Regions from separate parts of the Streptomyces monticola genome, predicted to be linked through region 3. Evidence: riboswitches for the same ligand, from Rfam matches in the RefSeq annotation. Region 3 holds a riboswitch; each other region holds the start of a gene.
The links. A riboswitch is a leader RNA that binds a small molecule or an ion and turns the genes downstream of it on or off. The one in region 3 is predicted to bind cobalamin.
Positions count from the first base shown of each region.

Region 1: linked by a shared signal. The riboswitch ahead of ACFQVC_RS37445 (ABC transporter substrate-binding protein) and the one ahead of metE (5-methyltetrahydropteroyltriglutamate--homocysteine S-methyltransferase) in region 3 are both predicted to bind cobalamin.
Region 2: linked by a shared signal. The riboswitch ahead of ACFQVC_RS11925 (ribonucleoside-diphosphate reductase subunit alpha) and the one ahead of metE (5-methyltetrahydropteroyltriglutamate--homocysteine S-methyltransferase) in region 3 are both predicted to bind cobalamin.
Region 4: linked by a shared signal. The riboswitch ahead of ACFQVC_RS20920 (cobalamin biosynthesis protein) and the one ahead of metE (5-methyltetrahydropteroyltriglutamate--homocysteine S-methyltransferase) in region 3 are both predicted to bind cobalamin.

Region 1 is NZ_JBHTCF010000025.1:103,980-111,733, reverse strand. Features, by position in the region: gene ACFQVC_RS37465 (MoaD/ThiS family protein) at 1-121, opposite strand, end outside; gene ACFQVC_RS37460 (putative leader peptide) at 232-333, opposite strand; gene ACFQVC_RS37455 (ABC transporter ATP-binding protein) at 415-1,191, opposite strand; gene ACFQVC_RS37450 (FecCD family ABC transporter permease) at 1,191-2,204, opposite strand; gene ACFQVC_RS37445 (ABC transporter substrate-binding protein) at 2,264-3,253, opposite strand; cobalamin riboswitch at 3,302-3,445, opposite strand; gene ACFQVC_RS37440 (M67 family metallopeptidase) at 3,417-3,839, opposite strand; gene ACFQVC_RS37435 (amino acid permease) at 3,947-5,407, opposite strand; partial or broken gene ACFQVC_RS37430 (alanine/glycine:cation symporter family protein) at 5,784-7,318, opposite strand.
Region 2 is NZ_JBHTCF010000004.1:165,174-172,927, forward strand. Features, by position in the region: gene ACFQVC_RS11915 (carbon starvation CstA family protein) at 1-1,738, shown strand, start outside; gene ACFQVC_RS11920 (YbdD/YjiX family protein) at 1,738-1,998, shown strand; cobalamin riboswitch at 2,151-2,274, shown strand; gene ACFQVC_RS11925 (ribonucleoside-diphosphate reductase subunit alpha) at 2,409-4,826, shown strand; gene ACFQVC_RS11930 (ribonucleotide-diphosphate reductase subunit beta) at 4,940-5,896, shown strand; gene ACFQVC_RS11935 (hypothetical protein) at 5,809-6,063, opposite strand; gene ACFQVC_RS11940 (helix-turn-helix domain-containing protein) at 6,158-7,123, shown strand; gene def (peptide deformylase) at 7,151-7,754, opposite strand, start outside.
Region 3 is NZ_JBHTCF010000001.1:823,204-830,957, reverse strand. Features, by position in the region: gene ACFQVC_RS03390 (BCCT family transporter) at 1-176, shown strand, start outside; gene ACFQVC_RS03385 (hypothetical protein) at 205-420, shown strand; gene ACFQVC_RS03380 (NUDIX domain-containing protein) at 459-947, shown strand; gene ACFQVC_RS03375 (hypothetical protein) at 1,080-1,355, shown strand; gene ACFQVC_RS03370 (Sir2 family NAD-dependent protein deacetylase) at 1,435-2,166, shown strand; gene ACFQVC_RS03365 (hypothetical protein) at 2,219-2,929, opposite strand; gene ACFQVC_RS03360 (methylated-DNA--[protein]-cysteine S-methyltransferase) at 2,985-3,488, opposite strand; gene ACFQVC_RS03355 (AlkA N-terminal domain-containing protein) at 3,499-5,007, opposite strand; cobalamin riboswitch at 5,118-5,345, shown strand; gene metE (5-methyltetrahydropteroyltriglutamate--homocysteine S-methyltransferase) at 5,490-7,754, shown strand, end outside.
Region 4 is NZ_JBHTCF010000008.1:286,680-294,433, reverse strand. Features, by position in the region: gene ACFQVC_RS20945 (hypothetical protein) at 1-159, opposite strand, end outside; gene ACFQVC_RS20940 (alpha/beta hydrolase) at 274-1,401, opposite strand; gene ACFQVC_RS20935 (class II aldolase/adducin family protein) at 1,569-2,213, opposite strand; gene ACFQVC_RS20930 (inorganic phosphate transporter) at 2,422-3,708, shown strand; gene ACFQVC_RS20925 (hypothetical protein) at 3,744-3,965, shown strand; cobalamin riboswitch at 4,122-4,267, shown strand; gene ACFQVC_RS20920 (cobalamin biosynthesis protein) at 4,434-5,381, shown strand; gene ACFQVC_RS20915 (cobyric acid synthase) at 5,378-6,886, shown strand; gene cobN (cobaltochelatase subunit CobN) at 6,883-7,754, shown strand, end outside.

The DNA.
Region 1 (7,754 bases), on a different contig from region 3:
CCGAGTGGCGGGACTCGAGGTCGTTGAACAGCTCGGCGAGGGTGTCGCCGCTGCCCTGGACGGCCTTCTCGCCGTCGGTGTACTGGCGGAGGATGGTGGGGATGCGGACCTCGATGGCCATGGCTGTGGGCTCCTGTCGAAGGAAGTCAGGTGGGTGGGCGCGCGGCAGCCCGCGCAGAGCGTGGTGGTACGCGTGGGAACGCCGTGGCCCGCGGGCGCCCGGCGGCAGGGTCAGCGTGGACAGATGGCGCTGTTGAGCCTGCACAGGTCGACGTGAAGGCGCGCCACGAGCAGCATGCCCGGCGTCTTGTCGTTCACGTCGTGAGAAACCATGCGGTCATCGTATCGATTCCCGGTCCGGCTCCTGGAATGTGATCTCGCATACTGGACGACTTTCGTTCGTCACGCGGACAGTCACACGGACAACGGGGCCGCGGGAAGGTAGGTGACCGTCGGAGCGCCGGTGCCCGGATGCACGCTGACCTCGGCACTCACGCCGTAGACGGAGGCGAGCAGCTCGGGCGTGAGGACCTCATCCGGTGTGCCGAACGCCACGACGCGGCCCTCGTCCAGGACATACAGGCGGTCGCAGTAGTACGCCGCGAGGTTCAGATCGTGCAGGGCCAGGAGGTTGGTGGTGCCCAGGGTGCGGATGAGGCCCAGGATCTCCAGCTGGTAGCGGATGTCCAGGTGGTTGGTGGGTTCGTCGAGCACCAGGAGGCGCGGCTGCTGCACCAACGCCCGTGCCATCAGGACCCGTTGGCGCTCGCCCCCGGAGAGCCGGGGGAAGGGGCGCCGGGTCAGGTCCCCGGCGCCGAGCCGGTCGAGCGCCTCCTGGACGAGCCGTTCGTCGGCCGCCGTGTCCGCCTCCCAGAACCGCTTGTGCGGGGAGCGGCCCATGGCGACCACTTCGGCGACGGTCAGGTCGAAGCCCGCGTGCCCGTCCTGCGGGACGGTCGCGATCCGGCGGGCACGGTCCTTGACGGAGAGCTCGCCGAGGTCGTCGCCGTCCAGGAGGACACGGCCCGACGCGGGGGTGAGCGTGCCGTAGACGCATCTCAACAGGGTCGTCTTGCCGCTGCCGTTGGGGCCGACCAGACCGACCGTCTCCCCCTCGGCGGCCCGCAGCGTGACCGCGTCGACGAGCCGGCGGCCGCTGATCTCGTACGAGAGTTCCTCGGTGCGCAGCATCAGGCTTCGGCCCCTTCGGCGGTACGTCCACGGTGCAGCAGCCACAGGAAGAACGGGCCGCCGGTGAGCGCCGTGAGCACGCCCACGGGTATGTCCTGCGGCGCCGCCACCGTGCGCGCCGCGAGATCCGCCGCGACCAGGAAGAACGCCCCGGCGAGCGCGGCGGCGGGCAGCAGTCTGCGGTGTCCGGCGCCCACGGCCATACGGACCGCGTGCGGCACCATCAGGCCGACGAAGCCGATGGCCCCGCTGTACGCCACGAGGACGCCGGTGAGCAGTGAGGCGAGGACGAAGACGGCGGCGCGGAAGCGCGCGGTGTCCAGGCCGAGCACGGTCGCACCCTCCTCCCCCACGAGCAGCAGGTCGAGCGGCCTGGCCAGGGCGAGCAGGAGCGCGGTGCCCGCGACGAGCACGGCGGCGGGCAGGGCGAGCATGTCCCAGCGGGCGCTGCCGAGGCCGCCGAGCGTCCAGTACAGGACTTCCTTGAGGTGGTCGGCGCGGGCCGAGACGACCAGGAACAGGCTGGTCAGGGCGGAGAGGATATAGGCGACCGCGACGCCCGCGAGGATCAGGCGGCCGGTGGTGAAGCCGCCGCGGCCGCTTCTGGCCAGGATGTAGACGAGCGCGAGCGAGCCCATCGCGCCCACGAAGGCCGCGATCGGCACGGACACGGTCGTCGCCACTCCGGCCAGGCCCAGGCTCCCGCCGAGCACGATCACGGCGACCGCGCCGGCGGAGGCACCGGAGGAGACACCGAGCAGGAACGGATCGGCGAGCGGATTGCGCACCAGCGCCTGCAGCACGGCCCCGATGACGGCGAGCCCGGCACCCACGCAGGCGCCGAGCAGGACCCTGGGCAGCCGGACGTCGAGGACGATCGTGCGGTACGGCGACGGCTCCGCGTTCCCGGTGAGCGCGGCCATGACATCGGCGGCCGGGATACGTACGGAGCCGAGGGCGAGCCCCGCGAGCGCCGCCACCGCGAGGGCGGCGCCCAGCACGACGAGGGTCACGGGGGTGCGGGTCACTGCCGGTCGGCGGGTGCGGGGCACCGGGGCCGGGCGGGTGCGGGTCACCGGAAGGAGTCCGGGTGCAGCTGCTTGGCCAGCTTCTCCACCGCCGCCGGTGCCCGTACGCCGAGGACCGCGTCCGACAGCGGCAGCACGGCGAAGCGCCGGTGCTTGATGGCCGGGACGTCGGCGAGGGCCGGGTCGTCCAGGAGGCGCTTCTTCTTCTGGGCGACCGAGGTACCGCCGTAGTCGTAGATCACGACGACATCCGGGGCCCGCTCGACGACCTTCTCCCAAGAGGCGTCGGCGAAGGGCTTGTTCAGGTCGGCGAAGACATTGCGGCCGCCGGCGCGCTCGATGATCTCGTTGCCGATGCCCTTGCCGCCGGCGGTGAAGGCGGTCTTGTCGCCGCTGTCGTAGACGAAGACCGAGAGCGGCTTCGCGCCCTTCAACCGGGCCGTGGTGTCCGCGACTTCGCGCTCGGCGCCCTCGACCCACTTCTGCGCGCGCCCGCGTACGCCGAAGGTGGCGCCGACCTCGCGGACCTCCCGGTGGACGTCCTTCATCGTGGAGGGTCCCGAGGTGCAGCTCTCGATGTTGAGGCGGGTCTCGATGCCGGACTTCTGCAGGGACGCGCGGGCGCGGCCGTCCGTCGCGGCGAAGGCGCTGGCGTATCCGCCGTAGACGAAGTCGGGGTTCGCGGCCAGGAGCTTCTCGTACGAGGGGTACTCGTCGGCGAGCACCGGCAGGGACTTGTAGTCCGCCGCGTACTCGGGGAGTACCCGGTCGTCGAGGTAGGCGGTGCCCGCCATCCGGTCGCGCAGGCCGAGTTCGAGCATGACCTCGGTGGCGTGCTGGTTGAGGGTGACCGCGCGTTTCGGGGGCGCCTTGAAGGTGGTCTTCACGCCGCAGTTGGTCACCGTGTACGGAAAGCCCGCGGCGGGCTCGCCCCCGGATTGCGCGGTGTTCGCGGCGCCGGACGAGCAGGCGGCGAGCGGGGCGAGCAGGGCGGCCGTGGCTATGAGGGCACGGGTGCGCGCGGGCCAGGTCACTGAGGACACAACTGGGGCCTCTCCGGGGGATTTCCGCGTCCCCTGGTCGGTGGGAGAGGGCGGCAGGTCAGTTCCTGACTTCCAGGCCGTGCCTGGTCACAGTGGCGGGACCGTCCCGGGTTCGCACCGGGTTCCTGGCTCCTGCCGCCTCAAAGGTCAGCGCTCAGTATGCCTGCACGACCTCGACCTCTTCCTCGGTGACCTCCCCCTCGACGATCCGGAAGGAGCGGAACTGGAACGGTCCGGCGTCGTCCGCGTCCGCCGTCGACACCAGGACGTAGTGGGCGCCCGGCTCGTTCGCGTACGAGATGTCCGTGCGCGACGGGTAGGCCTCGGTCGCGGTGTGCGAGTGATAGATGACCACGGGCTCCTCGTCCCGGTCGTCCATCTCGCGGTACAGCTTGAGCAGGTCGCCCGAGTCGAACTCGTAGAACGTGGGCGAGCGCGCGGCGTTCAGCATCGGGATGAAGCGCTCGGGACGGCCGGTGCCGACCGGGCCCGCGACCACGCCGCACGCCTCGTCGGGGTGGTCCTCGCGCGCGTGGGCGACGATCTGGTCGTGCAGGGCCTGGGTAATGGTCAGCATCTGATGAGAATAAGCAGATGGGCCGCGGATCTGAGATCCGCGGCCCATCTATTGAGACAGCAGCTGAGACGCCGGGTGCTCCGGACGCTTCGGTGCCGCCTCCTGCCTCAGCTCTTGGTGTCCTCCAGGGCCGGCGCCGCGGCCTGCTTGCGACGCTGCACGGCCAGATAGCCGACGGTCAGGATCAGAGCCCAGAGGGGGGCGAAGTACAGCGAGATCCGCGCTTCCTCGTCGACGCCCATGAGCACGATGGCCGCGGCGATGAAGGCGAGGGCGAACATGCTGGTGTAGGGGGCGCCGGGGGCCTTGAAGCTGGACTGCGGCAGCTCACCGCGGTCGGCCTTGCGGCGGTACTTGAGCTGGCTGATCAGGATCATGATCCAGGCCCACATACCGGAGATGGTGGCGAAGGAGACGACGTAGTCGAACGCCTCACCCGGGAACTCGTAGTTGATCCAGACGCCGAACAGCATCAGCGAGGCCGAGAAGCTCGTGCCGACGAGCGGCAGGCCGTTCTTGGTCAGCTTGGTGAAGAACTTCGGGCCCTGGCCGCTCAGCGCGAGGTCGCGCAGCATCCGGCCGGTGGAGTACATACCCGAGTTGCAGGAGGACAGGGCGGCGGTGAGGACCACGAAGTTCACGATCGCGGCACCGATACCGAGGCCCATCTTCTCGAAGGCGGCGACGAACGGGCTGACACCGGGCTGGAAGTGGGTCCACGGCACGACCGACAGAATCATGATCAGCGCACCGACGTAGAAGACGGCGATCCGCCACGGCACGGTGTTGATGGCCTTGGGCAGCACGGTCTTCGGGTCCTTGGACTCACCCGCGGTGACGCCGACGAGCTCGACGGCCATGAAGGCGAACATCACCAGGTGCAGGGTCATCAGGGAGTTGCCGACGCCGTGCGGGAAGAAGCCGCCCTCGCTCCACAGGAGCGACATGGAGGCGCTGTCGGCGGCGTCGGAGAAGCCGATGGTGAGGATGCCGGCACAGATGAGGATCATGCCGATGATCGCGGTGACCTTGATCATCGAGAACCAGAACTCCAGCTCGCCGAAGAGCTTCACGGAGATCAGGTTGGCGCCGAAGAGGACCACGGTGAAGATCAGCGCGAACACCCACTGCGGCTGATTGAGCCAGCCGTCGGCGTTCTTGGTCCAGAACTGCATGTACTCGGAGGCCGCGGTGACCTCGGTGATTCCGGTGACGACCCAGAAGAGCCAGTACGTCCAGCCGGTCACGAAGCCCGCGAACGGGCCGATGAACTCACGGGCGTACTCCGAGAAGGAGCCCGACACCGGGCGGTACATCAGGAGCTCGCCGAGCGCCCGCATGATGAAGAAGATGACCAGACCCGCGAGGGCGTACACGAGGATGAGGCTCGGGCCCGCCTTGGAAATGCCCTTGCCGGCGCCGAGGAACAGGCCGGTGCCGATGGCACCGCCGATCGCGATCATCTGGATCTGCCGGGCGCCGAGGCCGCGCTGGTACCCCTCGCCGGACGTGCCGCCGGCCACGGCCTCATTGCCGTCGTACTGCTTGTCGACCTGCGCTGAGGTCATGATGTGCGCCTTTCTCCATGCCGACCCGTGCCACTGTGGCCCGGATCGGGTCCCGACCCCCCGGATGTGGATGGAGCTTTTGCCTATCGACGTTCGGCCGACGGGGCGCCCTCGCGGTACATGGGTGGCGTCACGCGAGTGGTCGTGAAGATTTACCACGGCGCGGCGAACGCCCCTCGGGAAAAAATGTGGCACGGACCACAGGAAGAACCGGACAAAGGCCCCTTGCGACGGCAATAACGGCCGGATGGGTGACGGGATCGTTATCCGGATTTGAGAGTCCGTTGAGCGAACGCGCGAGGGCCCGCGCCCACCGGAACGGGTGGGCGCGGGCCCTCGGTCGCCCCGCCCTGCGCAGGGCGGGGCGGTCGGGCTGTCAGACCTTCGCCTTCTCCAGCGCGGCGTCCTCCGACTCCGGCTCCTGCTCGCCGTTCTTGCGGCGCTGGACGTACGCGAGGAACGAGTTCAGCTCCCGCTTGGCGATCGGGGCGAGGAGGTAGAGGCCGATGATGTTGAAGACGGCGAGGAGGAAGAGCACCGCGTCGGCCATGTCGATCAGCGTCTGCAGGGTCAGGAGCGCACCGGCGACCGAGAAGACGGTGTAGATCGCCTTGTACGTGACCTCGCTGGCGCGGCTGCGGCCGAAGAGGTACGTCCAGGCCTTGAGGCCGTAGTAACCCCAGGTCAGCACGGTCGAGATGGCGAAGAGCAGCACCGCGACGGTCAGGACGTACGAGAACCAGGGCAGCACGGTCCCGAAGGCGTCCGAGGTGACGGTGACGCCCTCGACCTGGCCGCTTCCGGCCTCCCAGCTGTCGGGGCTGGCGATGACGACGGTCAGCGTGGTCATGGTGCAGACGACGACGGTGTCGATGAACGGCTCGAGGAGCGCCACCAGACCCTCGCTCGCGGGGTGCTTGGCCTTGACCGCGGAGTGCGCGATCGGAGAGGAACCGAGACCGGCCTCGTTGGAGAACGCGGCCCGCTTGAAGCCGATGATCAGGGCACCGAGGACACCGCCCGCGACACCCTCGGGGTTGAAGGCACCCTCGACGATCGTGGCGATCGCGGACGGGACGGCGGTGACGTTGACGAGGATGACGACCAGGCAGGCCACGATGTAGAGGCCGGCCATGGCCGGGACCAGACGGCTGGTGACCGAGGCGATGGAGCGGATGCCGCCGAGCAGCACGATGCCGACCAGGGCCGCGATGATCAGGCCGAAGAAGAGCGCGCCCGCGGACGAGCCCATGGCGCCGCCCTCGCCGCCGGTGACGGAGACCAGCTGCGCGTAGCCCTGGTTGACCTGGAACAGGTTGCCGCCGAAGAGGCCGAAGAACAGGATCATCACGGAGGCGAGCACGGCGAGCACCTTGCCGAGCGCCTTGCCGCCGGAGCCGAAGCGCTCGGCGAGGCCCTTGGGCAGATAGTGCATCGGGCCGTCGGAGACACAGCCGTCCTCGTGCACCTGGCGGTACTTCACACCGAGGGTGACCTCGACGAACTTGGTGGCCATACCGAGCAGGCCGCACAGGGTCATCCAGAACGTGGCGCCCGCACCACCGATGGAGACGGCGACGGCGACACCGGCGATATTGCCGAGGCCCACGGTGCCGGAGACCGCGGCGGTCAGCGCCTGGAAGTGGTTGACCTCGCCGGCCGACCCCTTCTCGTCGCACTTCCCTCTCACCACGTCCACGGCGAGCTTGAACTTACGCAGCTGGATGGCTCCGAACCAGGCCGTGAAGACCAGGCCGGCGACCACCAACCAGGCGACGGTCAGGGGCAGTTCGGTGCCTGCGACGGGCACCGAATGGAAGACGACCTCGCCGGGCCAGGTGGCTACGGGCTCGACGTGCTCAGCTCACTGATCGCGTCGTCGATGGAGGTGGTGATGGAATCGAGTGACATGTGACTGCCTCGATGGCGCAGTGCTGCTGCACGGCTGGAGCGGCAGCAGGGCAGAAGTGCGGGCTGGAGCGAACGCCGTTGTCCGATCGGCGACTTGGGGCGTTCCTTGTCCGCGGACCCGGACAAGGTGGTGCCTCGGTCGTGCGCGCGCCGGGCATGCCTCGGGCATGCGCTGGACGCGTGTCGTTGCGTCGTGCGTTGCTGGCGATGCGCCAGGTCTCCACTGCGGCGAGGGGTGGCGCCGGAAATGGAGTTGACGATTCTCGCCATGTCTTTAACGCTGCTTTACGTGACGCAGGTCACCCGCAAAACAGCAAAAAGGCCCCCACCTGTCAGGAAGGGGCCCCGCTGTGACGGGATCGCATTCGGGCAGACGGCCGAGATTGCGTCCGGTAATCGGGCTCTCAGCCTCGGCGAACCGGGGTATATGCCGTCA
Region 2 (7,754 bases), on a different contig from region 3:
CCAGATGGCGCGGGACGAGATCGGGCCGTTCGGCGGCGCGGCCGCCCTGGTCGCGGTGTTCGCGATCATGATCATCCTGCTCGCGGTGCTCGCCCTGGTCATCGTGAACGCCCTCGCGCACTCGCCGTGGGGTGTCTTCTCCATCGCGATGACGATCCCGATCGCCCTCCTCATGGGCTTCTATCTGCGCATCCTGCGTCCCGGCCGGGTCACCGAGGTCTCCGTCATCGGTGTCGCGCTTCTGCTGCTCGCCATCGTCGCGGGCAGCTGGGTGGCGGAGTCCTCGTGGGCCGACACCTTCACGCTCGAACCGGGCACGCTGGTCATCTGGATGGTCGTCTACGGCTTCCTCGCCTCCGTGCTTCCGGTCTGGATGCTCCTGGCGCCCCGTGACTACCTCTCGACCTTCATGAAGGTCGGCACGATCGTGCTGCTCGCACTCGGCGTCGTCATCGCGCTGCCGACGATGAAGATGCCGGCGGTCACGGAGTTCGCCTCCAGCGGCACGGGCCCGGTCTTCTCCGGCTCGCTGTTCCCGTTCGTCTTCATCACCATCGCCTGCGGCGCCCTGTCCGGCTTCCACTCCCTGGTCTCCTCCGGTACGACACCGAAGATGATCCAGAAGGAGTCGCAGGTCCGCCTGATCGGCTACGGCTCCATGCTCACCGAGTCGTTCGTGGCGATCATGGCGGTGATCGCGGCGTGCATCATCGAGCCCGGTCTGTACTTCGCCGTCAACTCGCCCGCGGGCGTGATCGGTTCCACCGTGGAGTCCGCATCGCAGGCGGTGCAGGGCCTTGGATTCACCATCTCGCCCGAGCAGTTGACGCAGGCCGCCAAGGATGTCGAGGAGGCCTCGCTGCTCTCCCGCACCGGTGGCGCCCCGACCTTCGCGCTCGGTATGTCGGAGATCTTCTCCGCCGTGATCGGCGGTGCCGGGCTCAAGGCCTTCTGGTACCACTTCGCGATCATGTTCGAGGCGCTGTTCATCCTGACCACGGTGGACGCGGGCACCCGTGTCGGCCGCTTCATGCTGCAGGACACGCTCGGCAACGTCTGGAAGCCGCTGCGCGACGTCAGCTGGAAGCCGGGCGTCTGGCTCACCAGCGCGGTCGTGGTCGGCGGCTGGGGCTACTTCCTGTGGGTCGGCGTGCATGACCCGCTGGGCGGCATCAACCAGCTGTTCCCGCTGTTCGGTATCGCCAACCAGCTGCTCGCCGCCGTCGCCCTCGCCGTGTGCACCACGCTGCTCATCAAGTCCGGGCGCCTCAAGTGGGCCTGGGTGACCGGCATTCCGCTGGTCTGGGACGCGGCGGTCACCCTGACCGCGAGCTGGCAGAAGGTGTTCTCCGACGACCCGAAGGTCGGCTTCTTCGCGCAGCGCGACAAGTACCAGGCCGCGATCGACTCGGGCGCGGATCCGCTGCCGCCCGCGAAGACCGTCGACGACATGCACACCGTGGTCACCAACTCCACGGTGGACGGCGTCCTTTCGGCCCTGTTCGCGGTCCTCATCCTGGTCGTCCTCGCGGACGCGGCGCGGGTCTGCGTCAAGGCCATCCGCAAGCCCGGTACGGCCAAGCTCTCCGAGGTGCCCTACGTCGAGTCCAAGGTGGTCGCGCCCGCCGGGCTCTGGGCCACCAAGGAGGAGAAGGCCGAGCTGGCGGCGGTGGGAGCCGGCGGCGGCGACGCCGGCGGCTCGAAGGACGATGTGCCCGCCGGGTCCGGGTCGTCCTGATGGGCACCCCGGGCTCCGCGCACCACCCGGCTTCCCCGGGCGCCGCGCACTCCTCGGCCTCCCCGGGCACCGCGAACTCCTTCTGGGCGCGCGCCCGTTACTGGTGGCGGGAGCTCACGGGCGAGGCGGTGTACGACCGGTATGTCGCCCATGCCCGGGCCTGTGCGCCCGGCACCGAGGTCATGTCGCGGCGCGAGTTCGAGCGCGAGCGGATGGACGCGCGCGAGGCGGATCCGCGGGAGGGCTTCCGCTGCTGCTGAGTCGCCGCCGGGCTCCCGCTGAGCCCTCGACGAGTTCCCGCAGGGTTCCCGCCGAGCCGTCAGCGGGCTCCCCGCCGGGCCACGACTGAGCCACGACCACCGGAGCGCGACACAACATATGGGGGCTGCCACAACAGGCGGCCCCCACATGTATGCTCGTGCTCGCTGTCGTCGCAGGGGAATCCGGTGCAAATCCGGAACTGTCCCGCAACGGTGTATCGGTGCGCTTTTGCGTACCCGTCAAGTCCGAAGACCTGTCGACAGTGCGCCCGTGCCGCCCGGCTCGGGTGCCAACGACGTCCGGGTCTCGCGGAATGGGCCGGTGGACGCGATGCGGTGTGCCGTTCGCCAGGCCTCCGCTACGCCGCCATCCCCCGCAAGGCCCCGAGCCGAGCGAGGGAGTGCTCCACGTGACCATCGCGCCAGCCGATCCCGTCTCACCCCAGACGGAACGCCGTGCCGACCACCAGGTCGAACCGGAACGGGCGGGTGACGCCCCCGGAACCGCGCTCCTGCGCACCCTGACCGAGCTGACCGCCGATCTGCCCGACACCGACCCGGGCCGGGTCGCGGCCGCCGCGCTGCGCGGCCGGAACGCCGGTTCGGACGAGGCGGAGCTGCGCGAACTGGCCACGGAGGCGGCGGCGGGACTGATCTCCGAAGACCCGGCGTACGCCCGGCTCGCCGCCCGGCTGCTCACGCTCGCCATCGCCGACGAGGCCGCGTCGCAGGGCGTCACCACCTTCACCGAGTCCGTCGCGACCGGCCACCGCGAGGGCCTGATCGCCGACCGCACCGCCGAGTTCGTACGCCGTCACGGCGCCCGGCTCGACGCGCTCATCGCCACCTCTGTCGACGAGGGCGCCGACGACCGCTTCGGCTACTTCGGACTGCGCACCCTGCACAGCCGCTATCTGCTGCGGCACCCGCTGACCCGCAAGGTCGTCGAGACGCCGCAGCACTTCATGCTGCGGGTGGCCGCCGGACTCGCCGAGGGCGAAAGCGAGCGCGCCCTGGAGGAGGTCGAGGCCCTCTACGGCCTGATGAGCCGCCTGGACTATCTGCCGTCCTCGCCGACGCTCTTCAACTCCGGCACCCGGCACCCGCAGATGTCCAGCTGCTATCTGCTCGACTCACCGCTCGACGAACTCGACTCCATCTACGACCGCTACCACCAGGTGGCCCGGCTCTCGAAGCACGCCGGCGGCATCGGGCTCTCGTACTCCCGTATCCGCAGCCGGGGTTCGCTGATCCGGGGCACGAACGGGCACTCCAACGGCATCGTCCCGTTCCTCAAGACCCTGGACGCGTCGGTCGCCGCCGTGAACCAGGGCGGGCGGCGCAAGGGCGCGGCCGCGGTCTACCTGGAGACCTGGCACTCCGACATCGAGGAGTTCCTGGAGCTGCGCGACAACACCGGCGAGGACGCCCGGCGCACCCACAATCTGAATCTCGCGCACTGGATCCCGGACGAGTTCATGCGCCGGGTCGCCGCCGACCAGGACTGGTCGCTGTTCTCCCCCGCCGACGTGCCCGAGCTCGTGGACCTGTGGGGCGAGGAGTTCGACGCCGCCTACCGGGCGGCGGAGGCCAAGGGCCTCGCCCAGCGGACCCTGCCCGCGCGGGATCTGTACGGCCGCATGATGCGTACCCTCGCGCAGACCGGCAACGGCTGGATGACCTTCAAGGACGCCGCCAACCGCACCGCCAACCAGACCGCCGAGCCCGGCCACACGGTGCACTCGTCGAACCTGTGCACCGAGATCCTGGAGGTCACGGACGACGGCGAGACGGCGGTCTGCAACCTGGGGTCCGTGAACCTGGGCGCCTTCGTCGACCCGGACGCCGGTGCCGACGGCATCGACTGGGAGCGGCTCGACGCCACCGTGCGCACCGCCGTGACGTTCCTCGACCGTGTCGTGGACATCAACTTCTATCCGACCGAGCAGGCGGGCCGGTCGAACGCCAAGTGGCGCCCGGTGGGCCTGGGCGCGATGGGCCTGCAGGACGTCTTCTTCAAGCTGCGGCTGCCCTTCGGCTCCGACGAGGCCAAGGCGCTGTCCACCCGGATCGCCGAGCGCGTCATGCTCGCCGCGTACGAGGCGTCGGCCGAACTCGCCGAGCGCAACGGCCCGTTGCCCGCCTGGGAGAAGACCCGCACTGCGCGCGGTGTCCTGCACCCCGACCACTACGGCGTACAGCAGCACTGGCCCGAGCGCTGGGCGGCGCTTCGGGAGCGGATCGCCGCCACCGGCATGCGCAACTCGCTGCTTCTGGCGATCGCCCCGACGGCCACCATCGCGTCCATCGCGGGCGTCTACGAGTGCATCGAGCCGCAGGTCTCCAACCTCTTCAAGCGCGAGACGCTGAGCGGGGAGTTCCTGCAGGTGAACGCCTATCTGGTGGCGGACCTGAAGCGCCTCGGCGTCTGGGACGCCAAGACCCGCGAGGCGCTGCGCGAGGCCAACGGCTCGGTGCAGGGCTTCAGTTGGGTTCCCGAGGAGATCCGCGACCTGTACCGCACGGCGTGGGAGATCCCGCAGCGCGGCCTGATCGACATGGCCGCCGCCCGCACCCCGTACCTCGACCAGGCACAGTCGCTCAATCTCTTCCTGGAGACGCCGACGATCGGGAAGCTCTCCTCGATGTACGCGTACGCCTGGAAGCAGGGCCTGAAGACGACGTACTACCTGCGCTCGCGCCCGGCCACCCGGATCGCCCGCGCCGCCGGTTCGAACCCGGCCACTCCCGTCCCCGCGCAGGCCACGACGGAAGAAGCCGTCGCCTGCTCCCTGGAAAACCCCGAGTCCTGCGAGGCCTGCCAGTAATGACCGCCGCACCCGAGAAGACCGAGACAACCGCGAAGGCCGCGAAGGCCGAGAAGGCCGAGAAGGCCGAGAGGAATCTGCTCGACCCGGGCTTCGAGCTGACCCTGCGCCCCATGCGTTACCCGGACTTCTACGAGCGCTACCGGGACGCCATCAAGAACACCTGGACCGTCGAGGAGGTCGACCTCCACTCCGACGTGACCGACCTCGCCAAGCTCTCACCCGGCGAGCAGCACATGATCGGCCGCCTGGTCGCCTTCTTCGCGACCGGCGACTCGATCGTGGCGAACAACCTGGTGCTCACCCTCTACAAGCACATCAACTCCCCCGAGGCGAGGCTCTACCTGAGCCGTCAGCTCTTCGAGGAGGCCGTGCACGTCCAGTTCTATCTGACGCTGCTCGACACCTATCTGCCCGACCACGAGGACCGCAACGCGGCCTTCGCGGCGGTGGAGAACATCCCGTCCATCCGCGAGAAGGCCGAGTTCTGCTTCAAGTGGATGGACTCGGTGGAGGAGATCGACCGCCTGGAGACCCAGGCGGACCGGCGCCGCTTCCTGCTCAATCTGATCTGCTTCGCGGCCTGCATCGAGGGCCTGTTCTTCTACGGCGCCTTCGCGTACGTGTACTGGTTCCGCTCCCGCGGCCTGCTGCACGGTCTGGCCACCGGCACCAACTGGGTGTTCCGGGACGAGACGATGCACATGAACTTCGCCTTCGAGGTCGTGGACACCGTCCGCAAGGAGGAGCCGGAGCTCTTCGACGACCGGCTGCGTGAGCAGGTCACCGACATGCTCAAGGAGGCGGTGGAGGCCGAGCTGCAGTTCGCCCGCGACCTGTGCGGCGAGGGCCTGCCCGGGATGAACACCGAGTCGATGCGGCAGTACCTGGAGTGCGTCGCCGACCAGCGCCTCACCCGGCTCGGCTTCGCCCCGCTCTACGGCTCCGAGAACCCCTTCTCGTTCATGGAGCTGCAGGGAGTTCAGGAGCTGACCAACTTCTTCGAGCGCAGGCCGTCCGCGTACCAGGTGGCGGTGGAGGGCTCGGTGTCGTTCGACGACGAGTTCTGACGCGCCGAGGAGTTCCGGGCCGCCGGCCGCACCGGGCCCCGCTCCGCCGCCTTCAACTGCCGGTCAATCCGCCGGTCGTGGACGTATCCGATCAGTGAGGGCAGCGCCAGAAGCAGGAAGACCCCGAGGACGCCGAGTGTGTTGAGGAGTGCGTGTGTGTTGTCCATGCGCACTACTTTCGCGCGCACGGGCCCTCGGGGTCAGTGGCAGGACTGTCATACACCATCGACTTCCTGCCAAGCCTGCGGCAGACTGACGGACATGCTGAAGAACGTGGCCGCAGTGCTGCTCGACGGTGTGCATCCCTTCGAACTCGGCGTCGTCTGCGAGGTGTTCGGCCTCGACCGCGGCGACGAAGGGCTGCCGGTGTACGACTTCGCGGTGGTCTCGGCGGAGGGCCCGGAGCTCGGCACGCACGCGGGCTTCACCATTCGAGCAACCCACGGCCTCGAACGTCTGGCGGAGGCCGATCTGATCGCCGTGCCCGCGGCCCGCTCCGACCGGGACCGCCCCTATCCGCCCGAGCTCCTGGCCGCCCTGCGGCAGGCCGTGGACCGGGGCGCGCGGGTGCTGTCCGTGTGCTCGGGCGCGTTCGTCCTGGGCGAGGCGGGGCTCCTCGACGGACGGCAGTGCGCGGTGCACTGGAGGTACGCGCGGGAGCTGGCGGTCCGCTTCCCCCGCGCCCGCGTCGAACCCGACGTCCTGTACGTCGACGAGGGCCCGGTCATCACATCCGCCGGCACCGCCGCGGGTATCGACGCCTGTCTGCACATCGTGCGCACGGAACACGGCAGCGAGGTGGCCAACGCCATCGCCCGGCGCATGGTCGTGCCCCCGCACCGCGACGGCGGCCAGGCCCAGTACGTGGAGCGGCCGCTGCCCGCCACCCCCTGTGACACCGTCGGGGAGGTACTCGCCTGGCTGGAGCGGCACCTGGACGAGGAGATCACCGTCGAACAGCTCGCCGCCCGTGCGCATATGTCACCGCGCACCTTCGCCCGCCGCTTCTCGCAGGAGACCGGCACCACGCCCTATCGCTGGCTCCTGCGCCAACGCGTCCTGCGCGCCCAGGAGTTGCTCGAGTCCACGGACGAGACGGTGGACACGGTCGCGAGCCGGGTCGGCTTCGGCACCGCGGCCGCCCTGCGCCATCACTTCCTGCGCGTGCTCGGCACGACACCGAACACCTACCGCCGCACGTTCCAGGGACCGGCCCGCGCGGCGTGACCGGTCCCGGAGTTCAGCTCATGGCCCTCAGGCGTTCGGCACCGTCTCGTACCGCGGCGTGCCCTCTTCCATCTGGCGCAGGGCGTCCTTGCGCTCACGCTTGGAGAGACGGTCGATGTACAGGTAGCCGTACAGGTGGTCCGTCTCGTGCTGCAGGCAGCGGGCGAAGTAGCCGGTGCCGCGCACGGTGATCGGGTTGCCCTTCTCGTCCTGGCCCTTGACCACGGCGTAGTCGGGGCGGGCGAGCGAGGCGTAGGCCGTCGGCACGGACAGGCAGCCCTCGTTGGAGTCGTCGAGGCTGCGCTGGTCGGCCGGGAGGTCCTGGAGGACGGGGTTGCAGACGACGCCCACGTGCCGGACCCCGTCGTCGTCCGGGCAGTCGTACACGAAGACCTTGAGGTCGACGCCGATCTGGTTGGCGGCCAGGCCCACGCCCTCGGCGGCGCGCTGGCTGGCGAACATGTCGTCGACCAGCTTCGCGAGCTCGTCGTCGAAGGCCGTGACGTCCTTGCACTCCTTGTGCAGCACCGGGTTGCCCACGACGGTGACCGGCCGGGACGTGCCGCGCTCGCGGTAGGCCGCCTCGCGCTCCCCGGGGTTCTCGGTGTCGATGACGAAGCCCTCGTCGTCG
Region 3 (7,754 bases):
TCTACAAGGAGCTGCGCGACGATCCCGGCGCCGGTCCCGCCCGGCACCAGGCGCTGCACGGCCTGCGGGACGCGGTCAAGGCGATGGTCGGCGACGCGATCACCGAGCAGGGCGCACCGACCCGTCACCACCGGCTGCGGCGGATCGTGAAGTCCCGCAGCCAGGACGAGGAATGACCCGGTACCCGCCCGGCAGGGAGTGTGTATGAAGCGCCGTACGACCGTGCTGACCGCCGCCGTCATCGGCGCCCTGTCCGCCACCGCGCCCGCCCACGCCGCCGCCGGTCCCGACCCGATCGTGCGCACCGGTGACATCGATGTGCTCGAGGACGTCCTGGAGCACATCAGTGTCCCGGTCGGCGAGGGCGGGCGCGCGGTGCACCAGCTGTACGGCTCCTCCCGTGGCACGGCCGGGGACTGAACCGGACCGCGTCCCGCCCACCGCCTAAGCTCGGCGGGATGACTCTCGACTACGCCTCCTACATCGCAGGCCTGCCCAAAATCCTCGCCGGCGCCGCCGTGCTCTTCCGTGACGGCGAGGGCCGGGTGCTGATCCTGGAGCCCAACTACCGGTCCGGCTGGGCCCTTCCGGGCGGCACCATCGAGTCGGACGAAGGCGAGACCCCGCGCGAGGCGGCCCGCCGGGAGACCAAGGAGGAGATCGGTCTCGACGCGGTGCCGGGGCCGCTGCTCGCGATCGACTGGGTCTCCGGTGCGGACCGGCCGCCCATCGCGGCCTATCTGTACGACGGTGGCGTTCTGGCGCCGGAGCAGCTGGACGCGATCGTGCTGCAGGAGGAGGAGCTGGACTCCTGGCGCCTGGTGCCGGTCGCCGAACTCGACGCGTACGGACCGCCGTGGCTGGTCCGCCGTGTGACGGCGGCCCTGGCCGCGCTCGAGGCGGGCCGCGGCCCGGTGGAGCTGGTGGACGGCTACCGCGCGGGGTGAGGGCCGCCGCGCGGGGTGACGGCCGCCGCGCAGAGTGACGGCCGCCGCGCAGGGTGGGACCGTCCGGCGAGAGGTGCTGGAAACGGCGGAAAGTGCAGGCACCCCTGGCCGCGGCATGCGGTAGGAACCAGGATGGTGAGCGGGAGGCCGGTCCTCGGCAGCCCCGGGGAGGGGAGCGCGATGCACTGCTTCGACTGCGCGAAGGACAAGCGGGTGGTGGTGGCCCTCGCGGTGTGCCGGCACTGTGGCGCGGCGGTATGCGAACAGCACGCGCGCGTGGCGGAGGTCGCCGCGCAGCGCCCGGCGGGCCTGGCACCGGGCGTACCGGTGCGGGCGACCCGCCTCATGACCTGCGGGGTGTGCCGCGAGCCCGAGCGTCCGGGCGGCCGGGTGACGCACGCGACGTGACGCGACGCGAGGCGACGGGCCCGCCGCCGCAGGGGATTTACGCTCGCACCGCGCGGGGACGGCTGCGTACCCTCGCGCCATGACCAAGCAGCCCCTCGTCGCGATCCTCAGTGGTGCCGGTGTCTCCACGGACTCCGGCATCCCCGACTACCGCGGCCCGCAAGGGCTTTGGCGACGCGATCCCGAGGCGCAGAAGCTTGTCGAGTACGACTCCTATGTCTCGGACCCGGAGATCCGCCGCCGCTCCTGGCAGATGCGGCGCGCGAACCGCACGCTGCAGGCCGAGCCGAACGCCGCGCACCGCGCGGTGGCGGACCTCGAGCGGGCCGGGGTGCCGGTGCGGGTCATCACGCAGAACGTCGACGGGCTGCACCAGCTCGCCGGGCTGCCCGCCCGCAAGGTGCTCGAACTGCACGGCACCGCACGGTCGGTGGTGTGCGTGACCTGCGCGGCCGGCTCGTCCATGGCGGACGCCCTGGCACGGGTCGAGGCCGGCGAGAGCGATCCGGCGTGCCTGGAGTGCGGCGGCATCCTCAAGTCGGCGACCGTGATGTTCGGCGAGCGGCTCGACCCGGCGGTGCTCGGCGAGGCGATGGCCGTCGCCAGGGCCTGCGAGCTGTTCATCGCGGTCGGTACGAGTCTGCAGGTGCAGCCCGCGGCGTCCCTCGCCGGACTGGCGGCGGAGCACGGGGCGCGGCTGATCATCGTCAACGCGGAGGAGACTCCGTACGACGATCTCGCCGCGGAAGTCGTCCGCGAGCCGATCGGCACGGCGCTGCCCGCGCTCCTCGCCCGGATCGCGGGCTCCTGATCCCTGCCCCCTGATCCCTGCCCTCTGCCCTCTGCCCTCTGCCCTCTGAGCCTCAGAACTTCAGGTCGTCGTCCCAGGACGTGCCGAACACCCCGTCGTGGCTCTCGAGGAGGGCGACGAGTCCTGCCGCCACGCGCGGGTCCAGAGCGTGCTCGGACACCTTGAGGTGGGGGCTGTCCCAGTCGAGCTCCGTCCGCCCGTCGCGCCGCCACTTCATGCGGCGTGGCATCCGCGCGACATCGCCGTGGCCCCCGAGGAAGGACAGGACGATGATGGAGAGCTGAATCGGGGAGATCAGCCACCAGACGAACCACCAGACGGGGTGGCCCTTGCCGCCGCTGAGTTCCGCGGCGCCGTGCTGCATCACCGTCCAGCGCGTTCTGATCCCCTTGGTCAGGGCCCTGTCGCGGACGACGGTCGCCAGCGGTTCCTGTGCCGCGCCGAGCACCTCGTACGCCACCGCCTTGCCCTCTGCCGACTGCCGCGTGACGACATGGGCGTAGACCTGCTGCCGGTATGGGTCGGCCCACAGAGTGAAGGCGCGGAACCCGGAACGGCGTGCCTTGCGGTACTCCTTCACGCCACCGGGCGGCAGGACGCGTTCGGGATAGGCGAGGGCGGCGGCCGTCCGGCGGTCTTCGGGGGCGTCCACGGGGGCTGCCTGTATCGCCCGGGTCACCCGGCCGTCGGGCTCCGGCCGTTGCTGCTTCTTGCTCGCCGGGCCCGTTGTGACCGTTGTCCGCAGCCATACCCTCGTGGCCATGGTCCGCCTTCCCACCGTGACGTGTACATGTGCCAGGCGGACCTTACCCTCCTGCTCAGAACAGGCCCGCCGCGGCCCTTTCCGCTCCTTCGGACTCCAACAGCCGCTGCTTGCGGTCGAGTCCGCCGCCGTATCCGGTGAGGCTGCCGTCGGCGCCCACGACGCGGTGGCAGGGCACGATGATGCCGACCGGATTCTTGCCGTTGGCCAGGCCCACGGCGCGGGAGGCGCCCGGTTTGCCGATTTCGGCGGCGAGTTCGCCGTACGTACGCCGCTCTCCGTAGGGGATACGCAGGAGTCCGGCCCACACCTCGCGCTGGAAGGGGGTTCCTTCCAGGTGCAGCGGCAGGTCGAACACGGTGCGCTCGCCCGCGAAGTAGGCCGTCAGCTGGCGGATCACCTCGTCGAAGGGCGGGTCGTGCGGGTCGGCGCGCTCGCCGAAGGACTCATCGGCCGGGCGGTGGCGCTGCCCGGCCATGTAGAGGCCGGACAGGACGCCGTCGGTGGCGACCAGGGTGAGCGGGCCGTACGGGCTGTCGGTGACGGTGTGCCGTTTCATGGCAACTCCCTTATGCGGGCAGGTGGTTGATGGGATGGTCGTCCGTGGCCCACAGATACTGGACCGCATAGGCCCGCCACGGCCGCCAGGCCGCCGCTCGCGCGGTGAGCGCGGCGGGTGTGGACGGCAGACCGAGGCCCTGCGCGGCCCTGCGGACACCGAGGTCGGTGGGCAGGAACGCGTCCGGGTCGCCGAGGGCGCGCATCGCGATGACGTCGACCGTCCAGGGCCCGAAGCCCGGCAGATCCCGCAGCCGGGCGCGGGCCTCGTCGCGGTCGCTCTCGACGCCCAGTTTCAGGGTGCCGTCGGCGAGTCGGCCGACCAGGGTGGTCAGCGTGGTGCGGCGGCTGCGGGGCAGCGCCAGGGACTCCGGGTCGAGCGCGGCGAGCGCCTCGGGGGCCGGGAAGAGATGGGTGAGGCCGCCTTCGGGGTCGGCCACGGGTTCGCCGTGGGCGAGGACGAGGCGGGCGGCGTGGGTACGGGCCGCGGCCGTCGAGACCTGCTGGCCGAGCACCGCGCGTACCGCGAACTCCGCCTCGTCGACGGTACGCGGCACCCGGCGGCCCGGCGCCTTGTCGACCAGCGGGGCGAGCAGTTCGTCGGTGCGCAGCTGTTCGTCGACGGCGACCGGGTCGGCGTCGAGGTCCAGCATGCGGCGGCAGCGGCTGATCGCCACGGTCAGATCGCGCTGGTCGGTCAGGGCCAGTCGGCAGCCGATGTGGTCGGCGGCCGGAGTGAGGGCGACGACGCCATGGCCGTAGGGCAGCCGCAGGGTGCGGCGGTAGGCGCCGTCGCGCCACTCCTCCACGCCGGGCACGGCCGTGGCGGCCAGATGCCCGAAGAGGTTGTCGGGGTTGAGGGGGGCACGGAACGGAAGGCGCAGGGTCAGCACGCCCGGGGCGGCCGCCCCAGTGGTGTCCCGGCCACTCTTGCCGGCGTGCCCGGCATGCCCGGCGCGCGCGGCGCGGGTGCGCAGGTCGCCGGGGGCCAGCGCGTACACCTCGCGGACCGTGTCGTTGAAGGTGCGGATCGAGGCGAAGCCGGCGGCGAACGCGACGTCCGCCATGGGCAGTCCGGTGGTCTCGATCAGGATCCGGGCGGTCTGCGCTCGCTGCGCGCGGGCCAGGGCGAGCGGCCCCGCACCCAGCTCGGCGAGCAGCTGCCGCTCGATCTGCCGGGTGCTGTAGCCGAGCCGCGCGGCCAGACCCGTGACCCCCTCGCGGTCCACCACGCCGTCGCCGATCAGCCGCATCGCGCGGGCCACCGTGTCGGCCCGGTGATTCCACTGCGGCGAGCCGGGTGTGGTGTCGGGGCGGCACCGCTTGCAGGCCCGGAAACCGGCCTGCTGGCAGGCCGCGGCGCTCGGGTAGAAGCGCATGTTGGCCGGCTTGGGCGGCACCACCGGGCAGCTGGGACGGCAGTAGATCCCGGTCGTCACGACCGCGGTGAAGAAGACCCCGTCGAAGCGGGCGTCCTTGGACTGAACGGCGCGTACACAGCTCTCGGTGTCGGTGTGCATACGTCAAGCTTCGCCCACTGCTCCCGCACCGGCTGGCGGGAATCCGACATGAACCTTCCGCTGCCAGGAACTGCCCGACCGCCCGCGCATACGTCCGCCCTGCGTGCCCTAGGCTGACCGCTGCAGCTGGTTCGCCCTGTCCGCCAGACAGGCGCGTCGCAAGAGGGAACCCGGTGGGAATCCGGGACTGCCCCGCAGCGGTGAGCGGGAACGACCGCCGTCATACGCACTGGGTCCATGAGTCAGGACCCGGGAAGCGACGGCCAGTAGGGGCCGCGTCCCGACAGGGATGTGGCGTGCCCGTGAGTCCGAAGACCTGCCATCTGCCCGTGCGCGACCGCGCACGGCTTCTCGGTGACCTCGAGGGCGGGTCGGCGGCAGCAGCGCGAGCATCCCCTGCGGAACTCGCCGCACATCGCCGTTCCTTCGCGTCCTCGCCCGGTCCCGGGATTCCTGAACGAGTGCTCGCGAAGGAGAGTTCCGTGACAGCCACATCCGCATCCGGCGCCGCCGCATCCGCGGCCCGCACCGCCGGCGCCACCGTGTACGGCTACCCCCGCCAAGGCCAGAACCGGGAGCTGAAGAAGGCGATCGAGGGCTACTGGAAGGGCAGGACCGACGCCGAGACCCTGCGCCGCACGGCCGCCGAACTGCGCCGCACCACCTGGCAACAGCTCGCCGACGCCGGTCTGCACGAGGTGCCCACCGGTGACTTCTCGTACTACGACCACGTCCTGGACACCAGCGTCATGGTCGGCGCGATCCCCGACCGCCACCGCGCCGCCGTCGACGCGGACCCGCTCGACGGGTACTTCGCGATGGCCCGCGGCACCCAGGACGTGGCGCCCCTTGAGATGACCAAGTGGTTTGACACCAACTACCACTATCTCGTCCCGGAGTTGGGCCCCGACACCGTCTTCACCGCCGACCCGGGCAAGCAGGCCGCCGAGCTCACCCAGGCCCTGGCGCTCGGGCACACCCCGCGCCCGGTCCTGCTCGGCCCGGTCACCTATCTGCTGCTCGCCAAGCCGGCCCCCGCCGCGGCGCCGGACTTCGAGCCGCTGACCCTGCTCGACCGGCTGCTCCCGGTGTACGCCGAGGTCCTCGCCGATCTGCGGGCGTGCGGCGCCGACTGGGTGCAGCTCGACGAGCCCGCCCTGGTCCAGGACCGCTCCCCCGCCGAACTCAACGCCGCCGCCCGCGCCTACCGCGATCTCGGCGCCCTCACCGACCGGCCGAAGCTCCTGGTCGCCTCCTACTTCGACCGGCTCGGCGAGGCCCTGCCGGTCCTGGCCAAGGCGCCCGTCGAGGGACTCGCCCTCGACTTCACCGGGCCCGCCGCCGCTCAGGTCGACGACCTGGCCGCCGTCGGCGGGCTGCCGGGCAAGCGCCTGGTCGCGGGGGTCGTCGACGGCCGCAATGTGTGGATCAACGACCTGGAGAAGTCCCTGGCCACCCTCGGCACCCTGCTCGGCCTGGCCGACCGCGTCGATGTGGCCGCCTCGTGCTCGCTCCTGCACGTCCCCCTGGACGCCACCGCCGAAAGGGGCCTCGACCCGCAGATCGCCCGCTGGCTGGCCTTCGCCCGGCAGAAGACCGCCGAGATCGCCACACTCGCCCGTGGCCTGACCCGGGGCACCGACACCATCACCGCCCAACTCGCCGCCAACCGCGCCGACTTGGCATCGAGGAGCGGATCGCCCCTCACCCATGACCCGGCGGTACGCTCCCGCGCCGCGGCCGTCACCGACGCCGACACGCGCCGCTCCCAGGCCTATCCCGAGCGGGCCGCCGCCCAGCGCGAGCGGCTGCGGCTGCCGCTGCTTCCGACCACCTCCATCGGCTCCTTCCCGCAGACCGGCGAACTGCGCACCGCCCGCGCCGATCTGCGCGCGGGACGCCTCGGCCCGGACGCGTACGAACAGCGCATCGAGGCCGAGATCCGCGAGGTCGTGGCCTTCCAGGAGAAGACCGGCATCGACGTCCTCGTGCACGGCGAGCCCGAACGCAACGACATGGTGCAGTACTTCGCCGAGCAGCTCACCGGCTATCTCGCGACGCAGCACGGCTGGGTGCAGTCCTACGGCACCCGCTATGTCCGCCCGCCGATCCTGGCCGGCGACATCGCACGGCCGCAGCCGATGACGGTGCGCTGGACCACGTACGCCCAGTCCCTCACCGAACGGCCGGTCAAGGGCATGCTCACCGGCCCGGTCACGATGCTCGCCTGGTCCTTCGTCCGTGACGACCAGCCGCTCGCCGACACCGCGCGGCAGGTCGCCCTCGCCCTCCGCGACGAGGTGAACGACCTTGAGGTGTCCGGGAGTTCGGTGATCCAGGTGGACGAGCCCGCGCTGCGCGAGACGCTGCCGCTGCGCTCCGCGGGACACCCCGCCTACCTCGCCTGGGCGACGGAAGCCTTCCGCATCGCCACCGGCGGCGCGAGCCCCGGCACCCAGATCCACACCCACATGTGCTACGCCGAGTTCGGCGACATCCTGCGGGCCATCGACGACCTCGACGCCGATGTCATCAGCCTGGAGGCCGCCCGCTCCCATATGCAGGTCGCCGATGAACTCGCCGGCGCCGGCTACCCGCGCGAGGTCGGGCCAGGCGTCTACGACATCCACTCGCCGCGCGTGCCGGGCACACAGGAAGCGATCGCCCTGCTGCGCAAGGGCCTTGGGGCGATCCCGGCCGAGCGGCTCTGGGTGAACCCGGACTGCGGCCTGAAGACCCGCGGCTGG
Region 4 (7,754 bases), on a different contig from region 3:
ACGCGCCATGCCGGCGAGCACCGCGGGCGCCGGAGTGCCCTCCGGCGGGCGCGGCGCGGGACGCCGTGTGCGCCGCTCGGTCACGGCCCGTGGGGCGGTGGCGAGCGTGCGGGGACGGACGAGTCGGAGCCTGGAGTCGCGCGGGGTACGGGACGTCACGAGGGCAGTCTTCCCGCTCGGGGCTCGAAAGCCCAAACGGAATGGGTCGGTCGGGGTCCGTCCGCCCTTCACATCAGGGGTACCGCGCCCCTTGCGCCAGGGTTTCCCCGCCGTTCACATCAAAGGGGTCAGAAAGCGCCGGAGCGTCTCTTCGTACGCCGTCGGGTCCGCGTTCCACATCGCCGCGTGGGGCGCGTCCACGACCGTGTGCAGGCTGACCAGATCGGGGCGGCGGGCGGCCAGTTCGCGGGAGCGGGCCCAGGGGGCGAGGGTGTCGTCCGGGCCGTGGATCAGGAGGGTCGGCACCCGCAGCGTCGCCGTGTCGGCGGCTTCGACGACGCGGTCACCGCGCAGTCCCGTACGCCCCTGGGCGGCCCTGACCGCCAGCGGGAGGAGCGCCGACGGGGTGTGGCGGGCCGAGGCGAGGGCGCGCAGGGTGGCTTCCCAGTCGAGCACCGGCGAGTCGAGGACCAGACCGCTGATCCGGTCGCGGAGCCCCGAGTGGGCGGCCGCGTGCAGGGCCATCGAGGCGCCGGTCGACCAGCCGTACAGGACGACGTGCTCCGCGCCGTAGCGCACCGCGTACCGGATCGCCGCGTCCAGGTCGCGCCACTCCGTCTCGCCCAGGTGCCGCAGGCCGTCGGGGGAACGCGGGGCGCCCAGGTCGCCGCGGTAGGCCAGGGACAGGACGGGGAGCTGCTGGCGGTGCAGGAAGTCCATCACCACCATGGGGTGCTCCCGGGTGGTGCCGAGGCCGTGCACCGCGATCACCCAGGTGTTCCTGCGGGCCGGCACGAACCAGGCGGGCAGGCCGCCCAGCTCCCCCGGGATGTCGACGTCCGCGTGGTCCAGGCCCAGGGCGTCGCGCGGGTTGCCGATGTGCACCTGCGGGGTCAGCCAGACCCGGGCGCCGGGGTCGAGGCTGCCGTGGGTGACGCCGACGAGCCGGCGTACGACGGTGTCGGCCGCGGGGGCCGTGCCGTCCAGGACCGGGCCGACGATCGCGTGGCAGCCGTCGCCGGTGAGGCCGTAGGTGCCGGGGCGCAGGGCGGCCAGCGCCCGGGTGAGGGTGACCCGGTCGCCGCCGTTGGCGTGCACCGTCAGGCGCGGGTCCGTGGGCAGGGGACGGCCCGGGGGCGCCTTGAGCGCGACGTCGCTGGCGTAGCGGCCGGCGGCGACGGCGGCGGCACCGGCGCCGAGTACGGCGGTGAGTGCCGCGGCTGCGGCTGATGCGGGGCGCATGCGCTCCAGTTTCGACGGGGTCGGCCCGGTGGGCCAGTCGGAGTGCGGCACGAGTACCCGGGTCCGCGCCGTGATTCCCCGCTCTGTTCAGCCTTTCCGGGCGGCCTTCCGTCCGGCCCTCACGGTCGGCCTCTCCGTCTCAGCCCTTCTGTTTCAGCCGTTCCGCCTCAGCCTTTCTGTCCGTAACCGCTGAGCTGCTCCGCCGCCGCCCGCAGCTGCTCGGGAGCCAGGAGGGACGGTGCGCGTCCTGGCACGGAGTGGGCGGTCAGCCAGAGGCGGCACATCCACTCCAGTTGGGCCGTGCGGTCGTAGGCCTGGTCGAGAGCGTCGCCGTAGGTGACGGCGCCGTGGTTCTGCAGCAGGCAGCCGGTGCGGTCGCGCAGGGCGTGCAGCATGTTCTCGGCCAGCTCGTCCGTGCCGTAGAGGGCATAGGGGGCGACGCGGACGGGGCCGCCCAGGATCGCGGTCATGTAGTGGACCGGCGGCAGTTCCTCGACCAGGGTGGAGACGGCGGTGGCGTGCAGCGCGTGGGTGTGGACCACGGCCGCCGCGCCGGTCGTGCGGTAGACCGCCAGGTGCAGGGGCAGTTCGCTGGTGGGTTTCAGGGTCCCGGCGACCTGCCGGCCGTCCAGGTCGACCGCGACGGTGTCGGCGGGGGTGAGGCGGTCGTACGGGACGCCGCTCGGGGTGATGAGGATCCGGTCTCCCACGCGTACCGAGACATTGCCCGAGGTGCCGACGACCAGTCCTGCGGCGGCGGTTCTGCGGGCCGTCGCGACGAGGTCGGCCCAGGCCTCTTCTGCTTCTGCCATGCGGCGATCCTGCCAGGGTGCCGCCGCCCGCGGGCAGAGTGATGAGGGTCTCTTCCGAGGGCCGGCGGGACGGCTGAAGCGCTCCATAGAGGGATCGGCGCAAGGACCCCCGCCGCGGGACACCCCACCGCCTGCCTCAGTTCACTTTCCGTTCACCCAGGTTGCCTACGTTCCACGTGCCACTGACGTCGAACGATTGCCTGGGTAAATGGAACACATCACGCTGCTGCTCGCGATCGTGATCGTGACAGCTCTCGTGTTCGACTTTACGAACGGTTTCCACGACACCGCCAACGCGATGGCGACGACCATCTCGACCGGCGCTCTCAAGCCCAAGACGGCGGTGGCCATGTCCGCCGTGCTCAACCTCGTCGGCGCGTTCCTCTCCGTGGAAGTCGCCAAGACGATCTCCAGCGGGCTGGTCAGAGAAGACGGCATCCAGCCCGAAGTGATCTTCGCGGCCCTGGTGGGTGCCATTCTCTGGAACCTCCTCACCTGGCTGGTGGGACTGCCCTCCAGCTCGTCGCACGCCCTCATGGGCGGTCTGATCGGCGCCACCATCGCCTCCATCGGGATCAGCGGGGTCAACGGCGGTGTCGTCGTGACCAAGGTCCTGATCCCCGCGATAGCCGCCCCGCTCGTCGCCGGTATCGCCGCGCTCCTGGCCGCGAAGCTGGCGTACAAGCTCGGCAAGAACGCCGGTGAGAAGTCCAGCGCCAAGGGCTACCGCTCCGGGCAGATCGCCTCCGCCGGTCTCGTGTCCCTCGCGCACGGCACCAATGACGCGCAGAAGACGATGGGCATCATCACCCTGGCCCTGGTCGCCGGTGGCGCGCTCGCGCCCGGCTCCAACCCGCCGGTCTGGGTCATCGTCTCCGCCGGACTCGCCATCGCCCTCGGTACCTACCTCGGCGGCTGGCGCATCATCCGCACCATGGGCAAGGGCCTCACCGACCTGCAGCCGCAGCAGGGCTTCGCCGCCCAGACCTCGGCCGCCGCGGTCATCCTGGCCTCCTCCAACCTGGGCTTCTCGCTCTCCACCACGCACTCCTGCTCCGGCGCCGTCATGGGCGCGGGCCTCGGCCGCAAGGGCGGTGTGGTGCGCTGGTCGACCGCGACCCGGATGTTCATCGCCTGGGGCCTGACCCTGCCGGCCGCCGGACTGGTCGCCGCGGGCGCCGAGTTCGTGGCCCGCCAGGGCGACTGGGGCATCGCGGCCGTCGCCGTCTTCCTCGTCGCCTCCTGCGCCGCGATCTGGTTCATCTCCCGCCGCCAGGTGGTCGACCACACCAATGTGGTCGCCGACGACACGGACAGCGCCGGCGTGCCGGCCGAGCCCGCGGGCGTCGTCACCACCGCCATCGCCGCGGTCACACCGCCGCCGGCCGCCACGACCGCCGTGGCCGAAGAGGCGGACGACGTCCGCAAGACCACCGTCCACGCCTCGTCGGGCGCCGTCGCGGACCCCGCGCGGCCCGCCGGTGCGACCGTCTGAGCCCGGCTCACGGTCCGAGTTAAGGAACACGCATGATCGACATCGACTGGGCGGCGCTCGGCTCCGTCTTCGGCGTCAGCCTCGTGGCGACGGTCGCCCTGGTGGGACTGTTCACCCTCGGCATCGCCGGCCTCTCCAAGCAGGAGGCGGCCACGGCGCAGGGCGGCTCCGCGCCGCTCGCCCGCACCGGCGCCTACGCCTGCTTCGCGCTGTGCGCGGCGGCCGTGGCGTACGGGATCTTCCTGATCGTCGCCTGACGGCACCATCGCCGGTACCCGTACCGGTCGGATCCGCGAACCGCCCCGCGGCGGCCTCCACCCGAGGTCGCCGCGGGGCGGTTTTCCGTGCGCCGCGGACCGGTTCGCTGTGGGGCTCCGCACACTCTTCCGCCGCAGGTCAAACCTGAGTTGACGGGCGTTCGCGGGCGTGGTGGACTTCCGGAGCCCATACGGCGACATGGAGAGGAAGCCGGTGCGAATCCGGCGCGGTCCCGCCACTGTCACCGGGGTTCACCCGAACCCCGTGAGCCAGGAACTCTCGCCGCCGTATCCGTCGAACCAGGGCGCGGACCCTGAGTGAGGACAACATCGCCATGCACGGCTGCCGTTCGGCTGTCTCCAGTACGTCGTCCCGTACGTCCAGAACATCCAGTACGCCCAGTGCTGCCCGTACGTGCAGTACCTGCTGTGCCCCGCCCCTTCGAGGCGTGACGGCCGGCTGAACCCGTGCGTGCCGACCGTGTCTTCACGTACGGCGCCGCCGCCGGGCTCCTCGGCGACCTCCTGCTCGGCGACCCCCGTCGCGGGCACCCGGTCGCCGCGTTCGGCCGGGCCGCGGGTGCCGTTGAGCGAGTCCTCTGGCGCGACCACCGCGGGTGGGGCGCGCTGCACACCACCGTGTGCGTGGGCTCCGCCGTGGGCGCCGCCGCGCTCGCCGGCGCCGCCGTACGCCGCTCCCCCGCCGCCTCACTCGCGCTGACCGCCGCCGCCACCTGGGCCGTGGTGGGCGGTACTTCGCTCGGCCGTGAGGCGCGCGCCATCGGCGGTGCGCTCGCCGCCGGGGACATCGACGTGGCGCGTGAGCGGCTGCCGCATCTGTGCGGACGCGACCCCGCCGCCCTCGACGCGGACGGCATCGCGCGCGCCGTCGTCGAATCCGTCGCCGAGAACACCTCCGACGCCGTGGTCGGCGCCCTGGTGTGGGGCGCGGTGGGCGGAGTGCCGGGGCTCGTCGGGTTCCGGGCCGTGAACACGCTCGACGCGATGGTCGGTCACAAGTCGGCCAAGTACCGCCGCTACGGCTGGGCTTCGGCGCGGCTCGACGACGTGGCCGGATGGCCGGGGGCACGTCTGACGGCGGCGCTCGCGGTGGCGGCGGGCCGGGACCGGCGCGGGGCCGTGCGGGCCTGGCGCGCGGACGCTGAGCGGCATCCGAGCCCCAACGCGGGCCCGGTGGAGGCGTCCTTCGCGGGCGCGCTCGGGGTACGGCTCGGCGGGACCCTGTCGTACGGCGGGCGCGTCGAGCACCGGCCGGTGCTCAACTCCGCGGGGCGCCGGGCCGAAGTCCGTGACATCGAGCGGGCCGTGCGGCTTTCACGGCGCGTGAGTTGGGCGGCGCTCACCGTGTGTGCGGCCGCGCGCATCCTCGTACAGAAGAAGAGGCGTACCTCATGAGCGGTGGACTACTGGTCGCCGGGACCACATCCGACGCCGGGAAGAGCGTCGTCACCGCCGGGATCTGCCGGTGGCTGGCCCGCAAGGGCGTCGCCGTCGCGCCCTTCAAGGCGCAGAACATGTCGCTGAACTCCTTCGTGACACGCGAAGGCGCCGAGATCGGCCGTGCGCAGGCCATGCAGGCGCAGGCCGCACAGATCGAGCCGACCGCGCTGATGAACCCGGTGCTGCTCAAGCCCGGCAGCGACCGCAGCAGCCAGGTCGTCCTGATGGGCAGACCGGTGGGCGAGATGAGCGCACGCGGCTACCACGGAGGGCGCCAGGAATCGCTCCTCGGCACCGTCGTGGACTGTCTGGAGCAGCTTCGGGGCACGTATGACGCGGTGATCTGTGAGGGAGCGGGCAGTCCCGCCGAGATCAATCTGCGGCGTACCGACATCGTGAACATGGGCGTCGCCCGCGCCGCCCGCTTCCCCGTCGTGGTCGTCGGGGACATCGACCGGGGCGGGGTCTTCGCCTCGTTCTTCGGTACGACGGCACTGCTGAGCGCGGACGACCAGGCCCTGGTCGCCGGGTACTTGGTGAACAAGTTCCGCGGCGACGTGTCGCTGCTCGAACCCGGGCTCGACATGCTGGAGCGGCTCACCGGGCGGCGTACGTACGGCGTCCTGCCGTTCGCGCACGGGCTCGGCATCGACGAGGAGGACGGGCTCCGGGTGTCCTTGCGCGGGGCCGTACGCGAGTCCGTCGTCGCACCGCCCGTCGGGGACGACGTGCTGCGCGTCGCCGTGTGCGCCGTACCGCTGATGTCCAACTTCACCGATGTCGACGCCCTGGCCGCCGAGCCGGGTGTCGTCGTGCGGTTCGTGGACCGGGCCGAGGAAATCGTCGACGCCGACCTGGTCGTGGTGCCCGGAACACGCGGCACCGTCAAGGCACTTGAGTGGCTGCGCGAGCGCGGCCTCGCGGACGCCCTGGCACGCCGGGCCGCCGAAGGGCGGCCGGTGCTGGGGATCTGCGGCGGCTTCCAGGTGCTCGGCGAACACATCGAGGACGATGTCGAGTCGCGCGCCGGGGCCGTCGACGGGCTCGGCCTGCTGCCCGTGCGGGTCCGGTTCGAGAGCGAGAAGACCCTCGCCCGGCCGGTGGGCGAGGCACTCGGCGAGCCCGTCGAGGGCTACGAGATCCACCACGGAGTGGCCCGGGTGACCGGCGGCGAGGCCTTCCTCGACGGCTGTCGCGTCGGCGCCGTGTGGGGCACCCACTGGCATGGCTCGCTGGAGTCCGACGGCTTCCGGCGGGCGTTTCTGCGGGAGGTGGCGCGGGCCGCGGGACGGCGGTTCGTGCCCGCCCCCGACACGTCGTTCGGCGCGCTGCGCGAAGAGCAGCTCGACCGGCTCGGCGATCTGATCGAAGAACACGCGGACACGGATGCGCTGCTGCGCCTCATCGAGACCGGCGCGCCGTCCGGTCTCCCGTTCATTGCTCCGGGGGCACCCTCATGACCGTTCTCCTTCTGTCCACCGCCGACACCGATCTGCTCGCCGCGCGGGCCTCCGGTGCTCCGTACCGGATCGGCAACCCGACCCGGGTCCATGTCACCGAGGAGCTGCCCGGGCTCATCGAGGGCGCCGACATCGCCGTCGTACGTCTCCTCGGCGGCAAGCGCGCCTGGGAGGACGGGCTCGCCGCGCTCAAGGCGTCCGGCATCCCGACCGTGCTGCTCGGCGGGGAGAGCGTGCCCGACGCCGAGTTGATGGCCGAGTCGTCCGTGCCCGCGGGTGTCGTGGCCGAGGCCCTGCGCTATCTCGTCGAGGGCGGGCCCGGGAACCTCGTCGAGCTGGCGAGGTTCCTGTCCGACACCGTCCTCCTGACCGGCCATGGCTTCGCCGAGCCGCAGAAGATGCCGGAGTTCGGGCTGCACGGCGGCCACACCCCGGTCGCCGGGCGGCCCACCGTCGGCGTGCTCTTCTACCGGGCGCACGAGCTGTCCGGGAACACCGCCTTCGTCGACACCCTCTGCGACGCCATCGAGGCGCGCGGCGCCAACGCCCTTCCCGTGTACTGCGGTTCGCTGCGCGGCGCCGACCCCGCCCTGTACGAACTGATCGGGCAGGCCGACGCCCTGGTCGCCACCGTCCTCGCGGCGGGCGGCGCCCACGCGTCGGAGGCCTCGGCCGGCGGTGACGAGGAGGCCTGGGACATCGGCGCGCTCGCCGAGCTGAACATCCCGGTCCTGCAAGGCCTTTGCCTGACCTCCTCGCGCGCCGCCTGGGACGACTCCGACGCCGCACTCTCCCCCATGGACGCCGCGATGCAGGTGGCGATCCCCGAATTCGACGGCCGCCTGATCACGGTGCCGTTCTCGTTCAA